DNA from 4 places in the Arthrobacter sp. D1-29 genome. Region 2 is predicted to be linked to each of the others. Evidence: predicted binding sites of a transcription regulator. Region 2 holds the regulator's gene; each other region holds the start of a gene.

Region 1 (5,455 bases), 770 kb from region 2:
CTTAGTGGCTGTGGCCTGCGTGCTCTTCTTCTTCGGCAGGCTTCTCCACCACGAGGGTTTCGGTGGTGAGAACCAGTGCCGCGATTGAAGCCGCGTTGCGCAGGGCAGCACGGGTGACCTTGACGGGGTCGATGACACCGGCGCCGATCAGGTCCTCGTACTCGCCGGACTTGGCGTTGAAGCCGTTGTTGGTTTCCAGATCGGCAACCCGGGCGGTGACAACGTAGCCGTCGAACCCGGCGTTCTGGGCGATCCAGCGGAGCGGCTGGACAAGTGCACGGCGGACGATGCCCACTGCGGCAGCTGCGTCGCCTTCCAGCGCCTGGACTGCAGGATCCTCGTCCAGTGCCTTGAGGGCGTGGATCAGGGCTGAACCGCCGCCCGCGACGATGCCTTCTTCGAGGGCTGCGCGGGTGGAGGACACTGCGTCCTCGATGCGGTGCTTCTTTTCCTTCAGCTCAACCTCGGTGGCTGCGCCAACCTTAATTACACCGATGCCGCCGGCCAGCTTGGCCAGGCGCTCCTGAAGCTTTTCTTTGTCCCAGTCGGAGTCGGTGCGGGTCAACTCGGCGCGCAGCTGGGAAACCCGGGCTGCGACGTCTTCTGCGGAACCGGCGCCGTCAACGATGGTGGTGTTGTCCTTGGTGACCGTGATGCGGCGGGCGGTACCCAGCACCTCAAGGCCAACGGTGTCCAGGCTCAGGCCCAGCTCCGGAGAAACAACCTGGGCACCCGTCAGGGTGGCGATGTCCTGCAGCATTGCCTTGCGGCGGTCGCCGAAGCCCGGAGCCTTGACGGCAACCACGTTCAGCGTGCCGCGGATGCGGTTCACGATCAGGGTGGACAGTGCCTCCCCATCCACGTCTTCAGCGATGATGAAGAGCGGCTTGGAGCTCTGCAGTGCCTTTTCCAGCAGCGGCAGGAATTCCTGGACGTTGGAGATCTTGCCCTGGTTGATCAGGATGAGGGCGTCCTCAAGGACGGCTTCCTGGCGCTCTGCGTCGGTGACGAAGTACGGGGAGAGGTAGCCCTTGTCGAACTGCATGCCCTCGGTGAGGACCAGCTCAGTCTGCGTGGTGGAGGATTCCTCAATGGTGATCACACCATCCTTGCCGACCTTGCCGAACGCCTCGGCGAGGAGCTCGCCGATTTCGTCGCTCTGAGCCGAGATGGCAGCAACGCTGGCCACCTGGGTGCCTTCAACGGGGCGGGCATTCTCGAGCAGGCGGGCGGCAACGGCCTCAACAGAAACCTCAATGCCGCGCTTGATCTGGCCGGGAGCTGCGCCGGCTGCAACGTTGCGCAGGCCTTCCTTGACCAGTGCCTGTGCCAGCACCGTGGCGGTGGTGGTGCCGTCGCCGGCAACATCGTTGGTCTTGGTGGCTACTTCCTTGGCCAGCTGGGCGCCAAGGTTCTCGTAGGGGTCGTCCAGTTCGACTTCACGTGCGATGGTGACGCCGTCGTTGGTGATGGTGGGTGCTCCCCACTTTTTGTCGAGGACAACGTTGCGGCCGCGGGGGCCGAGCGTCACCTTGACAGTGTTGGCGAGCTTATCGATGCCGGCTTCGAGCGACCGGCGGGCAGCGTCGTTAAACGCAAGCTGCTTTGCCATGGTTGTGTCCTTTCAAGACAGAACCCCGTGCCGCGGGCCAGCGAAGAGCATGACCAGCGGCACGGGGATCCAAAGAGTTACTTTACGACGATCGCCAGAACGTCGCGGGCGGAGAGCACGAGGTACTCGGTGCCGTTGTGCTTGACTTCGGTTCCGCCGTACTTCGAGTAGATAACAACGTCGCCTTCGGCAACGTCGAGCGGAACGCGGTTGCCGTTGTCGTCAAAGCGGCCGGGGCCTACTGCGACAACTTCGCCTTCCTGCGGCTTCTCCTGTGCGGAGTCCGGGATTACCAGGCCGGAAGCCGTGGTCTGCTCGGCTTCGAGCGGGCGGACAACAATACGATCCTCAAGAGGCTTAATAGAGACCGACACTCGGACCTCTCCTTCTACGTCAGCAAATTCATGGACTGGAAAGCTGCTTCGCCGTGGCTGGCAAACCGTCGTCGCGGTGCCGGCAGCAGCCTGGCTGGCAGCTCTTCATGTATTAGCACCCTCCTAGGGAGAGTGCTAATGATGACTCTATGTAAGTGGTTAGCACTCGGTCAAGGCGAGTGCCAGCATTTCGTCCTTGGCGAACCCTTATCCCGGCAGCGGCCGGATGGATTACCGGCCGGCGAGGTCGTCGAAATCCACGTCCTCGTCGCCGCTGGTGTCGGGGCCGGTGCCGCGCTTAAGGTACAGAACCACGGCGCCGCCAACGAAGGCGAGCAAGGAGATCACCAGGACAATAAAGCCGCCAAACCTGGCACCGTTATGGAGGCCCCTGATGTCCCGTGCCTCGTCCGTGGCGTCCTGAATGTCCTTGCCGCCCACGGAATAGACGGTGGCGTTGAAGGTGTCCAGGAAGAAGATGATCACCAGCAGCGCGATACACACAATGGCCACTGCGGCCCCGGCTATCAGTGCCGGCCGCGCGTACTTCACCAGGCCCAGGTTGCTGGATCGGGGCTGTTCGGACGGCTGGGTGCCTGCACTGTCTTCCATGACTTCAACCCTATCCGGAACTCACCAGGGGGCTCCTCCACTACGCTTGAACCCATGCCCCAAGCACCGCAGGACCAGATTGCCCCACTGCTCACGAGCGAAGGTTGGGAGCTGCTGGCGTCCCTGGGACCGTACCAGGAGGACAAGGCCTTTGAGCTGAATTCCGCCCTGCGCAAGGCCGGCCACTCCCCCGAACTCGTCTCTGCCGTCCTGACCCAGTCCCGGCTGCGTACCAAGGCTGAATCCAAGTTCGGCGAGTTCGCCCGGAGCATGCTTTTCACCCAGGCAGGCCTTGAACAGGCCACCCGTCTCAACGTTGCCGCCCGGCATGCCGAGCGGTTTGCCCAGGCCGGCATCCGCCACGTGGCCGACCTTGGCTGCGGACTCGCCGCGGACTCCCTGGCGTTGGCATCCATGGACATCACCGTCACGGCAGTGGAGATGGATGAGACCACCGCGGCCTGCGCCACGGTCAACCTCATTCCTTTTTCCAACGCCACCGTGGTCCACTCGGACGCCATGTCACTACCCTTGGACGGGATCGACGGCGTGTGGCTGGATCCCGCGCGCCGTGTGACCTCCAGCTCCGGTACCAAGCGGATCTGGGATCCGGAGGCCTTTTCCCCGCCGCTTTCCTTTGTGGAAGCCGTGGCTGCAACCGGCCGGGCAGTGGGTGTAAAGATGGGCCCGGGCATGCCGCACGATGCCGTCCCCGCCGGGTGCGAAGCGCAATGGGTTTCCGTCGCCGGGGATGTCACGGAAGTGACGCTGTGGTTCAACTCGGTGAGCAGGCCCGGAATCCGCCGTGCCGCCTTGCTGCTGGGCGCGCAGGGTGCCGCTGAATTGACCAGTGCTGAGGACTTCGGTGGCGGTCCCACCGCCCCGGTCGGTGCAGCGGAGGGTTACCTTTATGAGCCCGACGGCGCCGTCATCCGCGCAGGACTGGTGGCCGACGTCGCCCTTCAACTGGGCGGGCACCTGCTGGATGAGCACATCGCCTATATTTGCGCCCCGGACCTGGTGGACACACCTTTCGCTCGGGCCTACCAGATCCTGGAAGTAATGCCGTACAACGTCAAGGCGCTCAAGGCCTGGGTGAAGGAGAAAAGCATCGGCGTGCTGGACATCAAAAAGCGCGGGACCTCCGTGACACCTGAGGAACTGCGCAAGCAGCTGCTTCCTGCAGGGAAAACGGGGGGCAAGGGCTCGGGGAAGAAGGCAGGAAACAGGACAGCCACCCTGATCCTGACCCGGATCGGTGAGGAGAGGGTGGCCATCTCGGTTGAGCCGGTGTGACGCCCTGAGGCAGGGCTCTGGCTGCTATTGGTCGCGCATGAATTCTTCGGCGGCGCGCACCTGCTCGTCAGTGGGACGGATGCCCGTGTAGAGCACGAACTGTTCCAAAGCCTGGATAGTGGCCACCTCGGCTCCGGTGATGACGGGTTTCCCGGCCGCACGTGCGGCTTGGATCAGGGGCGTCTCCGCGGGCAGTGCCACCACGTCGAACACCACCTTGGCGGCGTCGATGGCATCCTGGGGGAAGGACAGCGCGTCTGCGCCCTTGCCTCCCGCCATCCCAAGGGGCGTGACGTTAACAATCATGTCCGCAGTCCCGCCGTCGAGCTCTCCCCTCCAGCGGAACCCATACTGTTCTGCCAGGGCGCGGCCGGTTTTTTCGTTCCGGGCGATGACCGTCACGTCGGTAAAACCGGCGTCCCGCAAGGCCGCGACGGTGGCCTTGGCCATGCCGCCTGATCCCTGCACAAGTACGGAGTAGCCGGTGGGTACGGCGTTGCGCTCCAGCAACCGTTCGATCGCTGTGTAGTCCGTGTTGTAGGCGACGAGGCGCCCGTCCGTGTTCACCACTGTGTTCACCGAGTCGATTGCCTTGGCCGAGGGATCCAGCTCATCCACGAGGGCAATCACGTCCTCCTTGTATGGCATGGACACGGCGCAGCCACGGATTCCCAGCCCGCGGACGCCGGCGATCGCCTGGACCAGGTCGGTGGGCGCGAAGGCCTTGTAGATCCAGTTCAGCCCCAGTTGCCCATACAGGTGGTTGTGGAAGCGGGTCCCGTTGTTGCTGGGCCGGGCCGAGAGTGAAATGCAGACGGTCATGTCTTTGTTGAGAATTGGCACCCGTCCATTAAACGCGCTTCCACCCAACTGGGTCGCGCTAACTGTCGTTTTCAGCCATCAAAACGACATTTAGAGCTACTTAGTTGGGCTAGGGGCAGCCGGTGCCGGCAGGAAAGCTTCCGACGGCGGCAGGCAGCTTTCCCGGCGCCTTCGCCTTTCCGGCCAATACGGCAGCCAAAGCATCAAAGGCTCCCGGGGTCCTTCCATACAAAGCCACCTTGACCGGCGCGGCCGAACCCTGCAACGGCCAGGGAGCATCCAGCGCAACCGCGATGTCGCCCCCGGCAGGCTGGCCCCCGTAACCGATGAGGCTGACCACTGGCCCTGCCCCCACTGACAGTCCTACCCGCGACACTGCGGCCTCGAACCGGGCCCTGTCCTGCGGCGAACCGCCAGCCACTTGCACGCTCCCCTGAACCAGAGGCCCGGCGCACTGCCCGGACAGCACCGTGATGGCAGCGGCTGAGACCTGCGCGGACAGCCCGTTGCCGCTTCCCGGCGCCTGCGCGGGCGCCGGGGTGCTCCGGCCCCGCCAAATCATCATGGTAGCCACCCGGCGGGCAGCTTCATCCAGCCTGGCGCCGGGCAGGCTGCCGGAGGCCACTGCACTGACAATGGCCGCGTGCGCCTGCCCCACATCCGTGGGCATCAGGAGCAGGTCCGCTCCGGCCGCAAGCGCCGCGGGGGCTGCACCGCCGCCGGGGAACTGCTGCTGGAT
Region 2 (5,455 bases):
CGGCACAACCTGGCCTACTGGCGGGGTGACGACTGGTGGGGCATCGGCCCGGGAGCCCACTCGCACGTGGGCGGAGTGCGCTGGTGGAACGTCAAACACCCCACCGCCTACGCTGGCCGCCTCGCCCAGGGACTCTCACCGGCCGCCGGACGGGAAACACTCGACGACGCCACCCGGGACCTGGAGCGGATTATGCTCGGGGCGCGGCTTGAATCCGGGGTGGGCATCGGCTCGCTGGGGGAGTCGGGCAGGAAAGCAGTGGCCGGACTCATCGCGGACAGCCTGGTGGATCCCGCGGCGGCGTTCCGGGGACAGCTGGTGCTAACCCTGAAGGGCCGCCTGCTCGCCGACGCAGTGGTCCGCAGGATCCTTCCCGACTAGGGCAGGGGCCAGCGCACGTTGTGCCCTATTTAATCCACCGGAGGTTGTACTGGTAGCGGTGCGGCTGGCCGCGGTTCACATGGATTCCGGCCGCCACGGAGTAGCAGGTCAGGGCGATCCAGATCAGGGTGGCTATGACGGCAAAAATGTTGCCCACCAGGGGGAGGAAAACAAGGATGTTGGCCACCACCGCTGCGATGGTGGGCGGCAGGCTGAAATTCAGCGCCTCCTTGGACTCCTGCGCGGTGAAGGGTCCCCGGTCCCGAAAGATGAGGTAAATCAGCAGGGACGGGACGCATCCCAGGATCCCGCCGAAGTGGGCCAAGGTGGCCCATTGGCGGTCTTCGCTCGCCGTGAGCGGCAGCGCATTTGCGGGAACGCCATGGTACTCGGAACGGCCCTGGCCATCCTGGTTGTCCCTGTGTTCACGTGCGTTTTGTGCCACGGTGTCTTCCTTTGAACGTGCAATGGTGCTGGGTTTGGAACTGCCGGACTGAGGACAAAAACTGCCTTCGCCGTACCAAGAATACTGGGTCGGCGCTGGAAAGGACGCGTTGGCCGTCCCGGTGCCGGCAGCGCGAAAGCTAAGGCACTGTCAGGAAGTCGATGACTTCCTCGACTCGGCCAAGCAGCGATGCTTCCAGATCCGCGTAGCTGTGGACCGCCCCCAGCAGTTTCTGCCAGCCCAGGCCAATGTCCTCCTTGGTGGAGTGCGGCCAGCCGAAGGCAGCCAGGATTCCCGTCTTCCAGTCCTGGCCGCGGGGAACCACCGGCCATTTATCAATGCCCAGCACGGCGGGCCGGATGGCCTGCCATACATCCACATAGGGGTGCCCGACGATGAGGACGTTGCCGGCCGCACCCGGTGATGCCATCACCGCATCGGCGATCCGGGACTCCTTGGAGTCCGGCACGAGGTGGTCCACCAGGACTCCCAGCCGCCGGCCTGGCCCGGGACTGAAATCGGCGACAGCCCCCGCAAGATCATCGATGCCGTGCAAAGGCTCGACGACGATGCCCTCCACTCGGAGGTCGTCTCCCCAGACCTTTTCCACCAGTTCGGCGTCGTGCTTTCCCTCCACCCAAATCCTGCTCGCCTTGGCCACCTGGGCCCGCTGGCCCGCGACCCGTACCGACCCGGACGCAGTCCGGCCGCCGGCAGGGGCGGCCTGCCGGGGAGCGGGCGGCATGAGCCGGATGGGCCGGCCCTCCAGGAGGAACCCAAAACCCAGGCGGAAGGACCGCGATTTGCCGCGCCGGTCCTCCAGCGCCACAACGTGCATGCCGCCGGATTTCTCCACCCGCGTGACAGCTCCCACCCAGCCGGACTGGACGTCCTCCAGGACCATGCCGCGCTCCACGGGGATTTCAGGCAGCTGGTTTCGGGCGGGGGTGGCTATCTCCTGCGGTCCCCAGTTCTGGTATTGCATGGATGCACTCCGCCTTGCGCTAGATCGTGGCCCGGAATTTCGCCCGGAGCGGTACCAATGCTAACAACGGGGTGAGACATATTAGACTGTTAGCACTTAGGCACGTCGAGTGCTAACCCTGAAACCGTAGATGGAGGTGGAGTGTGAGCGAGCCACGCAAACTGGAAGTACTGCGTGCCATCGTGGAGGACTATGTGCACTCCCGGGAGCCCGTCGGTTCGAAGGCGCTTGTTGAGCGCCACCATCTGGGCGTGTCCAGCGCCACCATCCGAAACGACATGGCTGCCTTGGAGGACGAGGGGCTTATTACCGCCCCGCACACCAGCGCCGGTCGGATCCCCACGGACAAAGGCTACCGGCTGTTCGTGGACCAGATCTCGGCCGTGAAGCCGCTGTCCCCTGCCGAACGGCGTGCCATCCAGTCACTGCTGGAGGGCTCGGATGATCTTGACGATGTCCTGGACCGCACGGTCAGGCTTTTGTCCCAGCTGACCAACCAGGTAGCAGTGGTGCAGTATCCGCACTTGAGCCGCGCCTCCATCCGGCATATCGAATTTGTGCTCCTGGGGCCCCGGAAGGTCCTTGTGGTGCTGATCGCGAACACCGGCAAGGTGGAACAACGTGTGATCGACATCGGCCAGGACCTGGGCGATGATGCCATCGCCGGGCTCCGCGCCCGGTTCCTTGGCTCACTCTCTGGGACGCCTCTAAGCATGCTGACGCAGTCGCTGCCGGCGGTGGTCTCTGCTGTCAGCCCTGGCCAGCGGCAGGCAGCACAGGCCCTGGCGCACGGGCTGGAAAGCCTGGCGCACAACAGCCGTGAAGAGCGCATGGTCATGGCCGGCACGGCAAACCTGGCCAGGTCCAACGTGGATTTCCCGCTGAGTATCGGGCCGGTGCTCGAAGCCCTCGAGGAACAGGTGGTGATGCTGCGCCTGCTCAGCGAGATGGCGCAGGACCCCCGGGGGGTTACTGTAAGCATCGGCCGGGAAAATCCCTACGACGGCCTGGCCGAAGCATCGGTAGTGGCCACCAGTTACGGTCCGGACAGCACAGCAAAGATTGGTGTTCTCGGTCCCACCCGGATGGACTATCCCACCACCATGGCCGCCGTGCGGGCTGTAGCCCGCTACCTTTCACGAATTTTGGGCCCGTGATACGGGGCCCACAGGGTTCCGGTACAAAGAGCAGCACAGGCAGTACAACTGCAAGCGTTACAACAAGGAAGAGATAAAAAACTTGAGCAGCCACTACGACGTCCTGGGAGTCTCGCCGGAAGCCACCGGAGAAGAGATCAAGAAGGCCTACCGGAAGCTTGCCCGCACCCTCCACCCGGACGTGAATCCCGGTGACGATGCGTCGGACCGCTTCAAGGCTGTGACGCACGCCTACGAGGTGCTTTCAGATCCACAGAAGCGCCGTGTTTACGACACCACCGGCAATGAAAACGGCACGGACAACGGTTTCGGTGGCGGTGGGTACGCCGGCCAGGGCTTTGCCTTCCAGGACATCTTCGACACCTTCTTCGGTGCCAGCGGTTCGTCGGGGCCTGCTTCACGCGTACGCCGGGGACAGGACGCGCTGATCAGCGTCCGGATTGAACTCCGTGACGCCGTCTTCGGCGTTAATAAGAAGCTCGAAGTGGACACGGCCGTCACCTGCCCCACCTGCAACGGTTCGTGCTGCCGCGAGGGAACCCACCCGGAGCGCTGCGACATCTGCGGCGGCAGTGGCCAGGTCCAGCGCGCAGTCCGTTCCATCCTTGGCCAGGTCATGACGGCGGCGCCGTGCGGTACCTGCGAAGGATTTGGAACTGTCATCAAGGACCCCTGCAACGAGTGCAGCGGGCAGGGACGGATCCGCAGCCGGCGCTCCCTGACTATCAAGGTACCGGCCGGAGTTGCCACCGGAACCCGTATCCAGCTCTCGGGCCAGGGCGAAGCGGGCCCCGCTGGAGGCCCCGCCGGAGACCTGTACGTCGAAATCCGGGTCAATAATGACGCCACTTATGTCCGCGATGGCGACGACCTGCACGCCACGCTCAACATTCCCATGACGGCGGCCGCGCTCGGAACGGAACTCGCGCTCGAGACCTTCGACGGGCTGCAGGAGATTGACGTCAAGGCCGGCACGCAGTCGGGCGAGATCATCACCCTCCGCGGCCTTGGCGTGACGCACCTGCGCGGCTACGGCCGCGGCGACCTGAAAGTGCATCTGCAGGTTGAGACGCCCTCCAAGCTTGATGCGGCCCAGGAAGACCTCCTGCGGCAGCTGGCAAAGATGCGTGGTGAGCAGTTTACCGAGGGGAAGCTGGCCGCCAGCGGCGGTGTCTTCGCCAAACTTCGGGACCGGCTCGGTAACCTGTAGCGGTGAGCAATCCGGTTTTCTTCAGCGCGGCCGGGTCCCTGGACCAGATGGAACCTGGCCGCCGATTTGTCCTTGAGGGGCCGGAGGCACGCCACGCGGTAACGGTCAAGCGCCTCGCCCCCGGGGAATCTGTGGATATCGCCGACGGCGCCGGTAAGCGGCTCACCGGAACTGTCATTTCGGCGCAGCCGGCTGAACTGACGGTGGAATGCTCGGGACTTGCGCTTGAAGAACGCCCCGACGTCCGGCTGGTCCTGGTCCAGGCGCTGGCCAAAGGTGACCGGGATGAACTTGCCGCCGAAACGGCAACAGAACTCGGCATCGACGCAGTGATCCCCTGGCAGTCCGAACGCTCCATTGTGCGTTGGAAGGGTGAGCGCGCAGTCAAATCCCACGCCAAATGGCAGTCGGTTGTTGCGGCGGCGGCCAAGCAGGCCCGGCGGGCATGGATCCCTGAGGTGCGGGCCGCCGTCGACACCCAGGGCCTGGCGGCCGCTGTGGCGTCAGCGGACCTGGCCGTGATTCTGCATGAGGATGCTGTCCGGCCGCTAAGGACTGTCCTGGAAGCCTGGCAGGATTCGGATACCGGAACCAGTCCCCGGGAAGTCCTCCTCATCGTTGGGCCGGAGGGCGGCATCAGCCCGCGCGAAGTCACACGGCTCTGTGATGTCGGCGCAGTGACGGCGCTCCTGGGACACCATGTGCTGCGTTCCTCCACGGCAGGCCCGGCAGCCGTGGTGCTGGCAAGTGATGTACTGGGCCGCTGGGCCGCACCTGCCGGCTAGGCTCAAGCTACAGACTGAACGGAACCTCCCGCTGGACCGAACTCCGGCAAGATCGAAACTGGGCCCTCTACCGGACGCTGAAACCCCGGGTGTCCACATTCAGGTCCTGCCGGTTTCCCACCGTATCCAGCTGGGACACGCGCAGCTCATAGTTGCCCGGTGTGAGGGTCAGCGCCAAAGTAAACACGCCTGACTGACCGGGCTCTGCGGCGGCGGTTGTCTCGCCTGTCAGGAAAGGAGTCATGTCCCCGTTGTCCTGGACCTCCAGGATCTGCCAACGGAGCTTGCCGCCGGGAGCCGTGCTGCGTCCAGTGATCTTGACGCTGCCGTCAGGCACGTCCACACCTTCCTGCGGGTCAATGATCCACACCGGTGCCACCATGCCTGCCGTACGGGACATCAGTGTTCCCAGCCGGATGTGGTTGAAGGCGAGGTAGTCCGTGTGGCCGTCCACCAGCACCATTACCTGGATCTGCTGGCCGGAGTCGATAA
Region 3 (5,455 bases), 1.1 Mb from region 2:
TTGATGGCACCCCGGTTGTGGGTGAGCAGGATACGTTCGGATTTTTCGCCGTCGGGGCCGGTCAGCAGGAAAGGCTCGGCCTCATAAAGGACCCGCTGGTCCCGCGAAATCACGGTGGTGAGGGCCCCGGCGGGGTCGTCGAACCGCATCAGGCGGGTTTCGCTGTATTCGGAGCAGCCGATGCCCAGGACCAGGTGGCGCCGGTCACCGGAGAGTTCAAAGCCCAGCCACATGGCGACGTCGTCCTCCTGGTAGATCACCACGTCGTCGGCGACGGGTGTGCCCAGGACGTGGGACTTGACCTGGTACGGCCGCCACGAATCGTCCACCACCGTGTAGAAAATGCGCGTGCCGTCAGGGGAGAAGGAGACGCCGTAGAAGATGTTCTCGATGACGTCCGGCAGCAGTTCCCCTGTGCGGAGGTCCTTGATCCGGAGCGTGAAGCGTTCATCGCCGGCGTTGTCCACGGCGTACGCGTACAGGTTTCCGTCTACGGTGACTGCGGAGCCGCCCACGGAGAAGAATGGCTTGCCTTCGGCCTCAACGTTCCCGTCCAGCAGCACTTCCTCGCCAGGGATTTCGACGCCGGCCTCCACTGCCGGCGGAGTCCAGTCAGCCACGGGGTTTCCGGTGTCCTGGGCGCGGACGCGGCACTGGATTCCGTACTCCTTGCCTTCGGCGGAACGGCTGAAGTACCACCAGCCGTCTTTCCGGCTGGGAACAGACAAGTCAGTTTCCTGGGTGCGGCCCTTGATCTCCTGGAAAATGGCCCCGCGCAACGGTTCCTGGTGGGCTGTGACGGCCTCCTGGTAGGCGTTCTCTGCCTTGAGGTGCTCCACCACCTGCGGGGACTCCTTCTCCCGCAGCCATTCATAGTTGTCCACGAAGGTCTCGCCGTGGTGGATGCGCTCGGCCGGGACCTTCCGGGCGACGGGCGGCAGGGCAGAATCGGCGGAAACAGTGGCAGCGGACGCGTTGGCGGAATCCTGCAGCGGAGTCTGGGTCATCCCCTCAATATATAGACCCGGGCAGACAATCAGGGCGGCGTTCGCTACCGGGGGAGAGCACCCCCGCCCCCGTTGCTCTATCACTATTGGTCCCTCTCAGCGCTCAGAGCGACCAGTAGTGATAGAGCAACGGGCTGGTGGGGAGAACGTGAGCCTAGTTCGGAAATGGGCGCAGGCGTATCCTGATCACGCGAGAGAACATCCGCCCAGCCTGAGAGGGGAATCCTATGACCATCCCGCCAGTGCACGAACCCGAGCCGTTCCCGCCGGAACCGGGCCCGGATCCTTTCACCCCTGACCCCACCTCACCGGGTCATCCTGGCCCTGCACGGCCCAGCCCGGTTCCGACCCCGGAACCTCCCGGCCCATTGCCGGTTCCGGATCCGGGGCCGGAACCACTGCGGCCAGACCCTACCCGCAGCTAGAAAGCTGACCGATAGAGCTGACCGGCAACCAGCTGGTCAGTACGAAATAAACTCCACCAGTTCGCCCACCCGGTCCTCCGGGTAGTTGCGCGCGATGTCACCCTGGCTCAGGATGCCCACCAGGTCGTGGCCATCGATCACGGGCAGGCGGCGGACCTGGTGCTCCTGCATGGTGCGGATGGCTTCTTCGATGGAGTCATCCGCACCGATGGTCACCGGTTTGCCTTGGCCGAACTGTCCGGCCGTGGCAGTGCGGGGATCACCGCCGTCGGCGAGGCACTTGATCACAATGTCGCGGTCTGTGATCATCCCCTTCAGCCTGTTGTCCTCACCGCAGATCGGCAGCGAACCGACGTCGAGGTCCTTCATTTTCCGCGCTGCCTGCTCCAGCGTTTCGTTCTCACCGACGCATTCCACGCCGCCACTCATGATGTCGCGTGCCTTGATGGACATTGTGCTTCTCCCAATCATCGAAGGCGGTACTGTGGCCGCCTGCTTCCTTGGACCTGACTTTTTCAAGGCGCCAGCGGCGGGAATCGCGGGCGCCCACGCTCACCCATGGCCCCCTAAACGCCGACACCTTTATTATGCTAAGCATGCTTACCATTAGCCAAGACCCCTGCCGGTGTTCGCCCAAATTTTTCGCTCTAAACCGCTTGCATCCTGCTGCCGCCAGTGCTAAAAAATCTATATCAGCTGATATAGATCGGCTGGTAGGAAAAGTGTTGGACCGTCTCTTTCGAGGAGGGAAGCCATGTTGATGCGAACCGATCCGTTCCGTGAGCTGGACAGGCTGGCCCAGCAGGTCCTCGGCACGGCGGCGCGTCCGGCTGCGATGCCCTTGGACGCGTGGCGGGAGGACCAGGAATTCGTGGTGGCCTTTGATCTGCCCGGTGTAAATGCGGATTCAGTTGATCTGGATGTGGAACGGAACGTCCTGACGGTGAAGGTTGAGAGGCCGGATCCCGTGGGCAAGGACACCGAGATGATCGCATCGGAGCGGCCGCGCGGCGTCTTTAGCCGCCAGCTGATCCTGGGTGAGGCCCTGGATGCCGAAAACGTCAAGGCAACATACGACGCCGGTGTCCTGACTCTGCGGATTCCTGTCGTCGAGAAGGCCAAGCCGCGCAAGATCGAGATTGAAACGAAGGGGGCACATCATCAGATTGCCGCCTAGTTTCCGCACAAGGCCGGAAGGTTCGGACGCCATTGTTGGCTGCCTTTTGGGCGACTAGCCATTTGATGCACGCCACAGCGCCATAGGCGCATCGGCAGCGAAGCGACTGCTCCTTCCGAAACGGTGGCCCCCGGCAATGCCGGGGGTCATCTCATGCCCGCCGCAGCTTCGATCGAGGCAACCCCACCTCTCGACCAGGTCGCCTCCCAACTGGGTCGCAGCTAATGTCGTTATTCGCGCGAATGACGACGTTAACTGCGGCCTACTTGGGGGAGGAGGGGCGTACAACCGAAGCCCGGGCTCAGGTGTTGAGCTCCATCATGAGGGCCGGCAGTTCGTCGGCCAGTTCGTGGGCCAGGAATCCCAGGGGTCCCATCCTGCTGGCCAAGCGGTCCGCCGCCGCGGCATGGAGGTGGGTGCCCCAGCAGGCTGCCTGAGCATCGGTGGTCCCACGGGCACGGAGCCCGGCAATGGCCCCGGCCAGGATGTCGCCGCTGCCGGAGGTTCCCAGTCCGCCGAACCCGGTGGTGATTTGCCAACGTTCAGGTTCCTCCGGCGCCTTGGTGCCGGCTGGCCGCGCGATGAAACCCTGGCAGCTGACCACTGCCTGGTACCGGTCAGCGATCTCTGCCACGTCATCTTCCAGGTCTGCCAGGTCCCGGCCCAACAGGATTTCCGCCTCAGTGGGGTTCGGCGTGAGGATCAGCCGTCCCCGCCAGGGGGTCAGCTCCTCCTGGATTTTAGGCAGGGCGCCCAGGGCGTAGGCGTCCAGCACGATGGTGGCTCCCCGGCCGCCGTCGGAACCTTCGCCGTCGGAACTTCCGGAACCGTCGCCGTCGGTTCCGCCCGCTGCCTGGCTCCCCAAAAGCGCGCGGAGCAGCTCGACAGCGAGGTCCACATCGTCAAGCCCGGGGCCGATCAGCAGAACGTCGGCGGTTTCCAGGGCGGGCGCGATGCGTTGAAGGCCGGAGGCCTGCATGGACCCCTCGGCAGTCTCAGCAAGTCCCGTAACACCTGCCTCCGGGAGCGCCACGGCCAGCTGCACAGCCACTGATTCGGCCACAGCAAGCGTGAGCTTTCCCGCCCCGGCCCGGAGTGCGGCGCGGCCAGCCAGGAGGGCCGCCCCGGGCGTACTCCGGGCACCACCAATCACCAGCACAGCACCACGCGAATACTTGTCCTCACCGGCGGCGGGCAGCGGCCAGTCGCGCAGCAGTGAGGGCGTCACCTGGGCGGCAGGGGCCTCATTGCGGGTGGACACTGGCGTCCCCGGCGTGCTCGGTCACTTCCACACCCTGCTCCCTGAGATGGTCCGCCTGGTTGAACTCCTCCAGCGTCCATGGCCCCTTCCCCTCGGGGCGGACAAACCGGGTGATGGAACCGTTCAGAACGGAGGTGCCGGCGGCGAGGTCCAGGATCTCCCGCTCCGTCATCCCCTCCAGGATGTACCGGAAGAGCAGGATCACGGCGTCGTGGCACACCACCATCACGCGGTGCCCCATGCCCAGGCCGTTCAGCTCGTCAAGCACCGAGCGCAGCCGGAGCGCCACATCGGTCCAGGATTCACCGCCGGGCGGACGGTAGTAGAACTTGCCCAGCCAGCGCCGCCGTTCGGCCTCCTCGGGGAAGCGCTTCTCCACGCCCTGCCACGTCAGCATGTCCAGGACGCCCAGCTCCCGGTCCCGCAGCCGTTCATCGATGCGCACGCGGACGGGCCAGCCCGCAGTTTCCACGGCGATTTCGGCGGTCTGATGCGCGCGGGCATACGGGGAGGACACCACTGCATCCGGCCGGCGGTCTTCCGGGATGGCAGCAAGCGCCTTTCCGACGGCCACCGCCTGGTCCTGCCCGGTAGGGGACAATATGACGTCGGCGTCGCGTGCCGGGACGTCGATCACCTCAACGCCTGCCAGCTGTGCCTCCGACGCCGCAACATTGCCTTCGCTTTGGCCGTGGCGGATCAGGATGAGCTCCACCGCCCCGGCTTCCCGGACTGCCTGCGTCATTCCCTGATTTTCCACAAAGACCTGCCCCATCGCCATGTTGCCCGTTGTGCGGCTGCCGCTTTTCGGCACCCGAACACTACTAGCGGCTTACCCATTGGAAAGGGGGAAATAACGGCCGACGGCGGCGGGCAGGTGGGCGGGGCCCGCAGGTGGGCCTTTGCAAACCGTTAATCTACTTGTTGTTAGGTTAGCCTTGCCTCTACACTCAGCCAGTGAACTCGTCCCTGGAAGTTGCGCGGGTAGCCTTTGCCGCTGATCTGGCCCGCCACGGAGACCGTCCCGCCCTCCTCACCGGCGGCCGGACCATCTCCTACCTGGAACTCGCCCACCGGGTGGGTTCCTTTGCCGAGCGGCTCGGCCCCGTCCGCCGCCTTGTGGTGCTCGCGGCGGACAACAGCGTGGGGTCGTTGGTGGCGTACCTGGCTGCCCTGGCCTGCGGGCACCCGCTGATCCTGGCGCCTGCAGGAAATGACGCCGCCATGGCATCCCTGGTGGCAGCCTACGATCCGGATGCCATCGTCCGGACGGGGCCAACGGAAGCCGGTGCCAGTGAGCCGCTGCTGGAGGAAGTGCGGCCCGGAACCCGGCACCAGCTGCACCCGGATCTTGCCCTATTGCTCAGCACGTCGGGTTCCACGGGCTCGCCCAAACTCGTCCGGCTCTCCCAGCAGAATGTGCAGTCAAACGCCGAATCCATTGCCGAATACCTGAACATCGGTGAAGACGACCGTGCCATGACCACGCTGCCCATGTACTACTGCTACGGGCTCTCGGTGCTCAACAGCCACCTGCTCCGCGGCGCCGGGATTGTGCTCTCGGATCTGTCGGTGGTGGATCCGT
Region 4 (5,455 bases), 740 kb from region 2:
AGCACGCTTGCGGTGGGATCTTTCCGAGAGGTGGCGCGCAGCCATCGGCCAGCACCCGCGCCAGGCGGACCTCCTCCGCAGCCTGCTGAAGGACGGCAGGGTTTCCCTTGCGGCGCTGACGGCCCAGGCCCCGGAACTCGTCCCCATGCTTGTGCCGGTCTGGTCCGTGAGCCCCTACCTGATGACGGGTCTCCTTCCGGCCGAAAAGCGCTTTGATGCCGTGGTCATCCTGGACGCCGAAGCGACCTCGCTGCAGGCAGTCCTGCCATCCATCGCCCGTGCCCAACAGGTCATAGCATTTGGGGACTCCAAAATTGCCAGCCCCCGCACCTTCACTGTCGGCGTCGAGCGCCTGGCTGTCGGTGAATCGGCGCATCAGCGTGTGGACAGCGCCTTTTCCGCGCTGTCCTCCGTCCTCCCTGTCTGGCGGTTAAACTTTGTCTACCGGGCGGTGGATGAGGACCTGGTGCTGCAGCTCAGCAAGAACTTTTACGACGGCGGCCTGCGCCGGCTGCCGGAGGGCCAGTCAGCAACGGGGCTGGACCGGGCGTTGCTGGTTGAATACCTGCCGGACGGAACAGGCCTGCCCAGCGCCGATCACGAGGGTGTGGAATCCGTGGTGGCGGAAGTCAACCGTGTGGTCCAGCTGGTCTTTGAACATGCCCGGCAACGTCCGCGGACCTCGCTTGCTGTGGTAACCGCCAGCCTTCGGCATGCTGCCCGGATCGGTGAGTCCATCCGGCTTCAGCTGCCCAACCATCCTGGACTGGCGGGGTTCTTTAGCGCGGGGCCTGAGTCGTTCCGTGTGGTGGACCTTGAGCGGGCCCAGGGCCTGGTCAGGGATCACGTGATATTTTCGCCCGGCTTCGGACGCACTCCGCATGGCCGTGCCCTGCACAACTTTGGCCCCCTTTCCGCTGAGGGCGGGAGGGAGAAGTTCGCGCTGGCGATGTCCCGTGCACGCAGATCCCTGCACGTACTGACCTGCTTCCGCCCGGAGGACCTGGATCACACCCGCCTGGCCCACGGCGCCGTGGACCTCTATGAACTGCTGGACCGGGAGATTTCGGGCAACACCAACCTTGGTACTCCGGCATCCCGCGCGGCTGCCAGTGAACAGGCGCTCGGAGCAGACCCCCTGGTGGCTGACCTGGGGGACCGGCTCCGCGCCCGTGGAGCCCGCGTCTGGCACCAGTACGACGGCGTTATCGACGTTGTTGCTGCGGCGGACCCCCTGAGCACCATGGGGCAGGACGACGCCGAGATTCCCCGCCCCGTGGCCATCGAGTCGGACGGCACCGAGCAGTACCGGACCATGAGCGTCCGCGAGCGGAGCAGGCTCCGTCCGCAGTTGCTTGAACGTCTGGGCTGGCGGTACATGCCCTTGTGGACCATTGAAGTATTCACCGACCCTTCAGCCTGCGCCGACCGCATTGCCGGCTACCTGGGCCTTGAGAACGTTGTGTTGCCCGGACGGGCCACGGCGTCTGCCGGTTTCTTTGACGACGACGTGGACCCGCTGACCCTCGCTGGCCTAGAAAACCAGGGCCAGGACCGGCAACGGGACTACGCCGGGGACCAGGAACCCGAACGCGGTTACGCGGAGGACCGGGAGCAGGAACCCGGCTACGCTGAAGTTCATGATCCGGTAGGGGGGAACCACCACAACCACAGCCGGACCGGAGCCCGGGAGGGCCAGGAGGCGACAGGCATGACCACAAACAACCCTGCCAAGGGGCCGGCTGGCAACGAAAGCCCTGCCGAAGATCAGCCTGGGGAGAAAAGCGGAACGGCCGCAATTCTTCCCAACAAGGCTTCCGAAGATGACCCGCGGCGCTGGGGCGACGGGCCCGATGATGACCATGATGCCTGGCTGAAGGAACAGAAGCCCCCTCACTGGGGGTAAGCGTTTGCTGCCGTCTGGAGTAGCCAGTGGCTGGCGTTGGATGTTTGCATGGCAGGCTAGTTAGCGCCCACGAGGACAAAGAACAGCTTGCCCTGCGTGGAGGCCCCGGCCAGCCGCGCTGCCTGGTCCGGACTTGCCGCCACCACGATCAGCCCGTCGGTCTCACCTGTACCCAACCACTCGCCCGTCTTGCCGCCCTGTCCCGATGTCCAAAGCACCGGCACGGCCGACGCAAGCACCTCCGGAGGAGATCTCTGGTCATGGCCGTTGGCACCGGTCAGCACCACATTGACGAGCTGTCCCGGAGATACGAGCTGGATGGACGACGGATCCGCCATCCTCAGCGGTACGGCCGCTGAGCCCGGGGGAGTCCCGGCCAGCAGGCCGGGTCCCAGAAGCTGGGAGTCCGCCACCAGTTGCCCCTTCCGCAGGGGCGCTGCCAGTTGCTTGCCTTCAAGGTCAATGCTTTTTTGCGGGGCGCCGGAAATCGCCAGCCGGGGCGGTATCTGCACTTCCTCCAGATCAGGAAGTGTTAATGCCATGCCCGCGGGGAGGTCCCGTGCGGCGGCCAGTGCGGTGACGGAATCAGCAGGCGCCGGGGTGAGCTGATTGACGGCGATTCCAGCGGAAAGACAGAGCAGGAGGGCAACGGCCAGGCGGCGGTTACGGCTGAGCCAGGCAGCCATCCGGGGGCGTGGCCCACGTCCGGGTGCAGGCGGCGAATGAGGGCCTCGATTGGTGCGGCTGCGCTGGACGGGGCGCCGGGAGCGGAGGAGGGTAGCTGGCATGCAGCCACGCTACGTTTGGCGGACCCAGACACGACAGTGGCAGTGGCGCCTATGTGGACAACCAGGCTGCCGGCGTCGAAGGCTATGGCCTGACGGTGCAGCCGTCAGCAGGCCGTAGAGATCAGCTGGCTGCGGCTGCGGGAGCAGGCGCCGGGGCAGGAGCCGGAGTGGCGGGAGCCGCAGGAGCAGCCGTCACCGTGTTGCCCTTGGCATCCCGGGAATCCGTCCGGTAGAAACCTGAGCCCTTAAAAACAACGCCCACGCTGTTGAACTTCTTGCGCAAGGTCCCCTGGCACTCAGGGCAGGACGTCAGAGTGCTGTCCGTGAATGACTGGACGATGTCAAAGGCGTGGCCGCAATCCTTGCAGGCGTAGGCATACGTTGGCACTGGTGCTCCTCCTCTTGGGCAAACGAGAGGTCCCGTGCTGCCTGTACGGAACGAGCCGTCATTAGCAGTCGCAGGGCCTGAGTGCTAATTCTATCATCCCCGCCGCTGGGCCCGCTCAGGATGCTGTGTCGGCCAGCCTGACCACGCCGGAGGGCATGAGGGCTGCCGGCACTTTCCTGTCGAACTCCTCGCTGGGAATGGTGCCTGCCGGGAGCAGTTCCTCGTCGTAAATCATGGCTGCCAGTGGCAGTTGCGGAACTCTGGTAGCGAGGGAGGCCAGGAAGACGTCGTAGTAACCGCCGCCTTGGCCAATCCTGTTTCCGCTCTTGTCCAGGGCTGTGGCAGGAATGACGAGGGCCGCCACCCCTTCCATAACGTCAAGGCCGTGCCGGACGCCGTCGGGTTCCAGGATGGGGGCATACCGGCTCCGCACAAAGTTCACCTCGGGAGACCAGTAGACCCAGCTCAGGTGGCGGTCAGGTTCACAGACAGGGAGCAGGATCTTGTGGCCCTGCCCGTGGAGGGCGTTGATGAGGGGCACAGTGGGCGGTTCGGAGCCAACCCCCAGGTACACACCAAACGTTGATGCCTCTTCTGCCGCCATTCCTTGGGCCCATTCGAGGCCGTTGACAGCCAGGCGGCCGCCAGCCGCTTCACGCTCACCGGGAGCCATCTGGGCCCGCCGCTGGCGGTGACGTGCACGGATGATTTCCTTTGCTTCCTTGCTCTCTCCAGGCACTGCTGCTCCTCTGTCCGGCCCGCTCCGAATGCCTTGACCAGGCCACTGCCCAGGTCGATGCCGGCACCCTCGCCGGAGCTCTGATAATTACTGAATGATTGGTCCCTCCGTTAGATTAGTCCAGTGACTACCACTCATCAGACAGTTCGCAAGGCCGTTATTCCCGCTGCGGGACTCGGCACCAGGTTCCTGCCTGCCACGAAGGCCATGCCGAAGGAAATGCTTCCGGTGGTGGATAAGCCCGCCATCCAGTACGTGGTTGAGGAAGCCGTCAAGGTGGGCCTTAACGACGTACTGATGATTACCGGCCGCAACAAGCGGGCGCTGGAAGACCACTTTGACCGGGTCCCGGCCCTGGAAGCCACATTGGCGGCCAAAGGCGATACCGCCAAGCTTGAGTCCATCCAGGCCGCGAGCAACCTGGGCGACATCCACTATGTCAGGCAGGGCGACCCCAACGGCCTGGGCCACGCGGTCCTGCGTGCAAGGCAGCACGTAGGCAACGAGCCATTTGCCGTCCTCCTTGGGGACGATCTGATCGATGCCCGGGACGAACTGCTCAGCACCATGATTGAGGTTCAGGCCAAGACCGGAGGGTCGGTAGTAGCCCTGATCGAGGTAGAACCGGACCAGATCAGCGCCTACGGCTGCGCCGACGTCGAGGAAATCGATGGCGAGGCCTACGTCCGGATCAAAAAACTGGTGGAGAAGCCTGATATCGATGAGGCACCCTCCAATCTTGCGGTGATCGGACGGTACGTGCTTAACCCGGCGGTCTTTGACGTGCTGGAACGCACAGGCCCGGGCCGCGGAGGCGAAATCCAGCTCACGGATGCGCTTCAGGATCTGGCAGCCGGAGACGGGGCCGGCGACGGCGTTTATGGAGTCGTCTTCCGCGGGCGGCGCTACGACACCGGTGACAAGCTCAGCTACCTCAAGGCCTGCGTCCAGCTGGCCATCGACAGCGATGACCTGGGTCCCGGTTTGCGGGAATGGCTGCCAGGCTTCACCGCCGGTCTTTCCAGGTAATGCCATGCGCGCCGGTCCAATCTGGCCCGTCACCCTTGAGTGCGGCGACCTGGTCCTGCGCCCGATCCGCTACCGGGACAAAAAGGAGTGGACAGCGGTCCGGGCCCGCAACAGCCAATGGCTGGCGCCATGGGAAGCCTCCAACCCCGTCCCGGGAGGAGGCCTGCCCGATTACCGGCACATGGTGCGGTCCCTCAACATCCAGGCCGCCCAGGCAACCGCCTTGCCCTTCCTGATCACTGAACGCACGCCCGGCGCCCGCTCCCCGGTTATCGTAGGCCAGCTCACGGTCTCCTCCATAGTGTGGGGATCGGCACTCATGGCCACGCTCGGCTACTGGGTTGACCAGGCCAGGGCCGGACACGGGATTGCCCCTACGGCAGTGGCGATGGCAACTGACCATTGTTTCCAAACACTGGGGCTCCACCGCATGGAGATCAATATCCGGCCGGAGAATGGCCCCAGCCTGCGTGTCGTTGAAAAGTTGGGCTTCAGGGATGAGGGGTTCCGGCCGCGGTACCTGCATATCAACGGCGAGTGGGCAGACCACCGGACGTTCGCGCTGACGTCGGAAGAAGTTCCGGACGGACTGCTTCGCCGCTGGC

Evidence for each region. Region 2 encodes HrcA, which represses chaperone genes, less so after heat shock. Its sites were predicted from a motif close to TTNGCACTCGNNNNNNNCGAGTGCNAA; they were not measured.
Region 1: a site for HrcA is predicted at 2,146-2,172, ahead of groES (co-chaperone GroES). Genes of this name have one in related genera too.
Region 3: a site for HrcA is predicted at 2,088-2,114, ahead of M1E17_RS18345 (Hsp20/alpha crystallin family protein). Genes of this name have one in related genera too.
Region 4: a site for HrcA is predicted at 3,144-3,170, ahead of M1E17_RS16555 (FmdB family zinc ribbon protein). Genes of this name have one in related genera too.

What each region holds. Positions count from the first base shown of each region.
Region 1 covers NZ_CP096383.1:3,705,755-3,711,209, forward strand. Annotated here, with positions in the region: gene groL (chaperonin GroEL) at 2-1,612, opposite strand; gene groES (co-chaperone GroES) at 1,690-1,986, opposite strand; gene M1E17_RS16665 (hypothetical protein) at 2,218-2,598, opposite strand; gene M1E17_RS16670 (THUMP-like domain-containing protein) at 2,653-3,894, shown strand; gene M1E17_RS16675 (shikimate 5-dehydrogenase) at 3,919-4,716, opposite strand; gene M1E17_RS16680 (glycoside hydrolase family 3 protein) at 4,826-5,455, opposite strand, start outside.
Region 2 covers NZ_CP096383.1:2,939,696-2,945,150, reverse strand. Annotated here, with positions in the region: gene hemW (radical SAM family heme chaperone HemW) at 1-381, shown strand, start outside; gene M1E17_RS13240 (DUF4870 domain-containing protein) at 407-826, opposite strand; gene M1E17_RS13235 (DUF3097 domain-containing protein) at 966-1,811, opposite strand; gene hrcA (heat-inducible transcriptional repressor HrcA) at 1,955-2,968, shown strand; gene dnaJ (molecular chaperone DnaJ) at 3,051-4,178, shown strand; gene M1E17_RS13220 (16S rRNA (uracil(1498)-N(3))-methyltransferase) at 4,181-4,963, shown strand; gene M1E17_RS13215 (GerMN domain-containing protein) at 5,031-5,455, opposite strand, start outside.
Region 3 covers NZ_CP096383.1:4,043,004-4,048,458, reverse strand. Annotated here, with positions in the region: gene M1E17_RS18355 (S9 family peptidase) at 1-1,007, opposite strand, end outside; gene M1E17_RS18350 (CBS domain-containing protein) at 1,469-1,885, opposite strand; gene M1E17_RS18345 (Hsp20/alpha crystallin family protein) at 2,187-2,609, shown strand; gene M1E17_RS18340 (NAD(P)H-hydrate dehydratase) at 2,911-3,870, opposite strand; gene M1E17_RS18335 (histidine phosphatase family protein) at 3,854-4,615, opposite strand; gene M1E17_RS18330 (AMP-binding protein) at 4,828-5,455, shown strand, end outside.
Region 4 covers NZ_CP096383.1:3,676,886-3,682,340, reverse strand. Annotated here, with positions in the region: gene M1E17_RS16565 (AAA family ATPase) at 1-1,906, shown strand, start outside; gene M1E17_RS16560 (RcpC/CpaB family pilus assembly protein) at 1,963-2,694, opposite strand; gene M1E17_RS16555 (FmdB family zinc ribbon protein) at 2,816-3,082, opposite strand; gene M1E17_RS16550 (5-formyltetrahydrofolate cyclo-ligase) at 3,198-3,821, opposite strand; gene galU (UTP--glucose-1-phosphate uridylyltransferase GalU) at 3,945-4,850, shown strand; gene M1E17_RS16540 (GNAT family N-acetyltransferase) at 4,855-5,455, shown strand, end outside.